Regions from separate parts of the Micromonospora sp. NPDC004551 genome, predicted to be linked through region 1. Evidence: riboswitches for the same ligand, from Rfam matches in the RefSeq annotation. Region 1 holds a riboswitch; the other holds the start of a gene.
What was found. Region 1 has a riboswitch for cyclic di-AMP ahead of ABZW14_RS09410 (transglycosylase family protein). Riboswitches for the same ligand answer to the same signal wherever they lie in the genome.
Positions count from the first base shown of each region.

Region 2: another riboswitch for cyclic di-AMP. It lies ahead of ABZW14_RS22325 (hypothetical protein); the one in region 1 lies ahead of ABZW14_RS09410 (transglycosylase family protein).

Region 1 covers NZ_JBEXLM010000006.1:8-3,179, reverse strand. The annotation lists gene ABZW14_RS09415 (glycoside hydrolase family 3 protein) at 1-1,453, shown strand, start outside; cyclic di-AMP (ydaO/yuaA leader) riboswitch at 1,598-1,770, shown strand; gene ABZW14_RS09410 (transglycosylase family protein) at 1,770-2,447, shown strand; gene ABZW14_RS09405 (YbaB/EbfC family nucleoid-associated protein) at 2,567-3,013, shown strand.
Region 2 covers NZ_JBEXLM010000020.1:1,668-4,839, reverse strand. The annotation lists gene ABZW14_RS22335 (AAA family ATPase) at 1-26, shown strand, start outside; gene ABZW14_RS22330 (cation diffusion facilitator family transporter) at 118-1,032, shown strand; cyclic di-AMP (ydaO/yuaA leader) riboswitch at 1,176-1,307, shown strand; gene ABZW14_RS22325 (hypothetical protein) at 1,312-2,379, shown strand; gene ABZW14_RS22320 (hypothetical protein) at 2,475-2,984, shown strand; gene ABZW14_RS22315 (SRPBCC family protein) at 2,986-3,172, opposite strand, start outside.

The DNA.
Region 1 (3,172 bases):
CGGGCACAACAACGTGTACGGGGCGACCATCTTCCCGCACAACATCGGCCTCGGCGCGACGCGCGACCCGGCGCTGGTCCAGCAGATCGGCCAGGCCGTCGCCGAGGAGATCACGGGCACCGGCGTGGACTGGAACTTCGCCCCCTGCCTCTGCGTGGCCCGCAACGACCGGTGGGGCCGCACCTACGAGTCGTTCGGCGAGACGCCGGACCTGCCGGCGAGCATGTCCACCCTGGTCACCGGCCTCCAGGGCCCCACCTTGGGCGGGCCCACGTCGGTGCTCGCCACCGCCAAGCACTACCTCGGCGACGGCGGCACGACCGGCGGTGACGACCAGGGCGACACCCAGCTCAGCGAGGCCGACCTGCGCGCCATCCACCTGCCCCCGTTCCAGGCCGCGGTGCAGCGCGGCGTCGGCTCGGTCATGATCTCCTACAGCAGCTGGAACGGGGTGAAGCTGCACGGCCACCGCTATCTGATCACCGATGTCCTCAAGGGTGAGCTGGGCTTCTCCGGCTTCGTGGTCTCCGACTGGAACGGCATCGACCAGATCGACGGCGCCTCCGGCTTCACGGCCGCCGAGGTCAGCGCCGCCGTCAACGCCGGCATCGACATGGTGATGGTGCCGACGGCCTGGAAGACCTTCCTCAGCACCCTGCGGGCCGAGGTGCAGAACGGGCACGTGCCGATGAGCCGGATCGACGACGCGAACCGGCGCATCCTCACGAAGAAGTTCGAGCTGGGGCTCTTCGAACGGCCGTACACCGACCGGAGCTGGACCCCGACGGTGGGTAACGCCGCGCACCGCGCCCTGGCCCGCCAGGCCGTGCGCCAGTCCCAGGTGCTGCTCAAGAACGACGGCGGAGTGCTGCCGCTGGCCCGGGACAACAACAAGATCTTCGTGGCCGGGAAGAACGCCGACAACATCGGCAACCAGAGCGGCGGGTGGACCATCTCCTGGCAGGGCTCGTCCGGCGCCGTCACCCCCGGCACCACCATCCTCCAGGGCATCCGCGCCGCGGTCGGTCCGACCACGACGGTCACCTACAACCAGCGGGGCACCGGCATCGACAAGACCTACCGGGCGGCGATCGCGGTGGTCGGCGAGACACCGTACGCCGAGGGGCAGGGCGACCGCACCGGCAGCATGAGCCTGGACCGCGACGACCTGCGGACGATCACGACGCTGCGCAACGCGGGCGTGCCGGTGATCGTGGTGCTGGTCAGCGGCCGGCCGCTGGACGTCGCCGCCGAACTGCCCCGGTGGAACGCGCTGCTGGCCGCCTGGCTGCCCGGCACCGAGGGCGGCGGGGTGGCCGACGTACTCTTCGGCGGGTACGCGCCCACCGGCAAACTGCCGATGACCTGGATGAACTCGGTCAGCCAGCAACCGATCAACGCCGGCGACGGCAAGGTCCCGCTCTTCCCGCAGGGGTATGGCCTGACCTACTGAGCCGGGTCTCAATAAGCCCTCTTCGGACGGTGCGCAACTTGAACGGGCCCGCCTTCGCTCGGCCGGGTGAAGAACTTCACAAGAGGTGGGCGATCGGTCGAAACCGTTCCTAACGTCGTATCCGTTCGCGATCGCGGACACCACGGGCCGGCAACGCCTAATCCCGCCGCCGGCCCGGTGGTACCTGGACCTCGGGCGGGAGCGGGGGACCCACACGTTCCTCGGTGCACGACACCTCGGGGTGAAGCCGCCTCCGGCGGCCGGGCTCCTCGGCCCGAACCCGACAGCTCACCTCGTCGGCGTGGAGGAAACCCACATGGCAAGTGAATACGTCGCCCGTCACCGCCGGACCGCGCAGCGTCGGACCGCCGTCGGGGCGCTCGTCGTCGGCGCCGCCACCGGCGCCGCCGCCCTTCTCGGCCCGGCCGCCCCGGCCAGCGCCGCCGGCGTCAACTGGGACGCCGTCGCCCAGTGCGAGTCCGGCGGCAACTGGCACATCAACACGGGCAACGGCTACTACGGCGGGCTCCAGTTCTCCCGGAGCACCTGGAACGGCTACGGCGGCCAGAAGTACGCCAGCCGGGCCGACCTGGCCAGCCGTGGCGAGCAGATCGCCATCGCTGAGAAGGTCCTCGACGGACAGGGCATCGGCGCCTGGCCGGTGTGCGGCAAGAAGGGCGGTTCGACCAAGAGCTACGCCAGCAAGGACTCGGGCTCGACGAAGTCGAAGAAGGCCACCTCGCCCACGAAGAGGAAGGCCTCCTCGCAGCGGTCGTCGTACGGCGACCGGCCGGCCACCCGCGGCGAGCGGCGTGCCGCGCCGAGCACCGCCGGCGCCGGCAGCTACCTGGTCCGGCCCGGGGACACCCTCTCCGAGATCGCCGACGCGCAGCACGTCGCCGGCGGTTGGCACGCCCTGTACGAGCGCAACAAGGGCGTGGTCGGCGACAACCCGGGCCTCATCTTCCCGGGTCAGCGGCTGCGGCTGCGCTGACGCCACACCAGGTGCGACGCACCATCGATACGCCCGGCCGGGATTCCCGGCCGGGCGTTCGGCGTCAGGGCCGGTTGCTATCGTCACGGTGCTCGGAAAGACGTGAAGAAAGCGCGGACATGACCAACGACCCGTTCTCCGCGGCCGCGAGCCTCGACGAGCTGCTGACCCGAACCCAGCAGGCGCTGTCCGCGATGCGGTCCCGGGCCGCCGAGCACGCCGACGGCGCGCCGGGTGAGCTGCTCCGGGCCGAGGGCGGCGCGGCGGGCGGCCGGGTCCGCGCCGTCGCCGTCCAGGGTGGCCGGCTGGAGTCCGTCACCGTCGACCCGGAGCTGGCCGGCGAGTCCGTGGCGACCCTGTGCGGGCACGTCGTGACCGCCGTGAACGCCGCCCTCGCCGAGCTGGACGCCCGGGTGAGCGCGTCGGCCCAGGCCGACGTGGACGCCCTCGCGGCGCGACTCGGCGGCCTGCCGGAGCAGTCCGCACGGGACATGGAGCGGTTCAGCCGGGCGATGGAGGGCGTCGCCGCCCGCAACCGCCGCGACGGCTCGGCCCGCCCGGCCTGACCACGGCCGGGCCGGGCCTTCCGGGTCCGCGCCGACCGGCGGCGGGAACGACGAAGCGGGCGGGCCGGGGGGGGGGGGCCGGCCGCCCGGCCGCGGGTGGGGGGGGCGCGGGGGCGCCGGGGGGGGGGGGGGCGAGGGGGTGGTGGGTGGGGGGGGGTT
Region 2 (3,172 bases), on a different contig from region 1:
TCACCACGCTCGACCCGGTCGGCTGACGCCGGGCGCCGCGATCCGGGTTCACTTGCATACATAGCGATGTGAGCATAGATTGAGCCCAGCCGGTGCGGCGGACGAGAGGGTGTGGGCGTGGGCGCAGGTCATGACCACAGCGGCACGGTGGCCAACGCGGCGCAGCGTCACCGGGGCCGGCTCTGGGCCGCGTTCGCGCTGCTCAGCGCCCTGATGGTGGTCGAGGCGGTGGCCGCGTTCGCCACCGGCTCGCTGGCCCTGCTCTCCGACGCCGGGCACATGTTCACCGACGTCCTCGGCATCGGCATGGCGCTCGCCGCGATCACGGCCACCCGGCACGCCGACACCGACCCGCAGCGCACCTTCGGGCTCTACCGGCTCGAGGTGCTGGCCGCACTGGCCAACGCGGTGCTGCTCGGCGCCGTGGCCGTCTACGTCCTGGTCGAGGCGGTACGCCGGTTCGGCGAGCCGCCGGAGGTGCTGGCCGGGCCGATGCTCGCCGTGGCGGTGCTCGGCCTGCTCGCCAACATCGCGGCGTTCGCGCTGCTGCGCCCCGGCGCCGAGGAGAGCATCAACCTGCGCGGGGCCTACCTGGAGGTGCTGGGCGACCTGCTCGGGTCGATCGGCGTGATCGTCGCCGCCGTGGTCATCGCGCTCACCGACTGGTGGTGGGCCGACCCGCTGGTCGCCGTGGCGATCGGCCTGTTCATCCTGCCGCGCACCTGGCGGCTCGGCCGCGCCGCCGTCCGCATCCTGGTGCAGGCCGCCCCCGAGCACCTCCAGGTGACCGCCGTGCACGACCGGCTGGCCGCGGTGCCGGGCGTCGCCGAGGTGCACGATCTGCACGTCTGGACCCTCACCTCGGGCATGGACGTGGCCTCGGCGCACCTCACCATGACCCCGGGCGCCGAGGTCGGCGAGGTGCTGACCGCCGCCCGGACCGCCCTGCACGAGGACTTCTCGATCGACCACGCGACGTTGCAGATCGAACCCGGAGCGTCGCCGGGAGCCTGTGGCGCGGTCGAGTGGTAATTAGGGCAATCTTAAATCCAAGTGGCTATTGTGCACTTGTGCCGGTTTTGACCGGGACACCGGCCCCCACCAGCGGAGCCGGCCCGGCACAGCGCCGGTAGGCTCGACCGCGGCCTCCGCCGGGCGGCGCCCACCGGCGCCTGCGGCGGCCAGCGCCTAATCGCCCGCAGGGGCGAGCCGGGGAACCACGTTCGTGGGGTGCATCCGCGTCAGCGGTAGGGATCTTCCGTCCCGAACCCGTCAGCTAACCCGGTCGGCGGTTGACGGAAGGACACGTGAATGCCCCCAGTGGCACCTGTACGACGGACGGTCGCCCGGTTGGCGGCCCTGCTCGTCGCGACGCTCGCCCTCGGCGTCGTGACCACGCCGGTCTCCCCCGCCTCGGCGGGCGCACCGACCGGCCTGCTCGCCGCCGCACCCGGCGACGACGAGGGCGGCACCCCGGCGCTGCGCGCCCAGCTCGACGCGGCCAGCAAGGGCTGGCTCGACGCGCGCACCGCGTTGAACCGCTCGGTGACCCGGCAGAAGCAGCTCAGTGCCCAGCTCAAGACGATCAACGCCGAGTTGACCGTCCGCGACGCCAAGGTCGGTGAGATCGCCGGGGTGGCCTACCGGGCCGGGCGGCTCGGCACCGCCGCGGCGCTGCTCGGCAGCAGCAGCCCGGAGGGCTTCATGGACCGCGCGGCGGCCCTGGAGCAGGTGGCCGCGCACGAGGACCGGGCGCTGCGCGACCTCATCGACACCCGGGACGAGGCCACCCGTACGCAGGCCGCGCTCACCGGTGAGATCCAGGAACAGCGCAAGCAGGTCGCGGTGATGGCCAAGCGCAAGCAGCAGGCCGAACGCGCCCTGGAGGTGGCCAACGACCGCGCCTCCAGCAGCGGCGGCGGCAGCGTGCAGGGCACCTCGTCGGCGAACGCCACGCCGGCCAAGCGCAACGCCGACGGTTCCTGGCCACCCGAGTCGTGCAGCGTCGACGACCCGACACCGGCCGACGGCTGCATCACCCCGCGCACGCTGCACGCGCTCCAGCAGGCCAAGGCGGCCGGCTTCACCCGCTACGTCTCCTGCCACCGGCCCAGTGGCTCCGGCGAGCACCCGAAGGGACGGGCGTGCGACTTCGCCGCCCAGAAGGACGGCTTCGGGGGCGTGGCCACCGGCGGCGACAAGACGTACGGCAACAACCTGGCCGCCTACTTCATCCGCAACTCCGACGCGCTCGCCGTGCTCTACGTGATCTGGTTCAAACAGATCTGGCTGCCCAGCAGCGGCTGGAAGGCGTACAGCGGGGGCAACGGCGACCCGTCGAGCGACCACACGAACCACGTGCACCTGTCGGTGTACTGATCGCGCCGGCGGCACCCGGGCTACGCCCCACGACGTACACCGGGTGTCGCCGCGCGGCCCACGACGCGGCGCCGCCGACGGCCGAGCATCGGGGCATGACTCGACTCTCCCCCACCGGACGCAAGGCCCTGCTCACCCTGCACCTGGTCACCTCACTGGGGTGGCTCGGCGCCGACCTGGTGCTGCTGACCCTCGGCGTGGCCGGGCTGCGCGGGGCCGACCCCGAGGTGGTCTACCCGGCGGCCGCGCTGCTGGTCACCTGGCTGTTCGCCCCGCTGAGCGTGCTCGTCTGGCTGGTCGGGCTGGCCAGCGCGCTGCTCACCCCGTGGGGGCTGCTGCGCTGGCGCTGGGTGCTGGTCAAGTTCGCCGTCACCACCGTCGTGCTCACGCTGGTGCTGCTCCTGCTCACCCCGCGGGTCCGGCACCTCGGTGCGCTGGCCGCGGCGGCCGACACCCACCTGCGGGTCGACCTGGTGGTCGCGCCGACCGTATCCAGCACGCTGCTGCTCGTGGTCACGGTGCTGTCCACGTACAAGCCGTGGGGACGGCTCCGGCCGGCTAGCCCGGCGGCGCGGCGAGCGGTGCCCGCCGGCCGGCGGGGGTGACTCACGTGATCCGCCCCTCCAGGGTGGCGCCGAGCCGGCTGGCCAGGCCGAGGTGGGCCGCCCGGGCCTGCCGGAAGGCGTAGCCGAACAGCGGCGCCGGCGCGGACAGGGTGATCTCCACGTCGATGCGCACCACCCCGTCCGGCTCGTCGCGCAGCCGGGTGTGGTTGCGCACCGTGGTGGCCGGC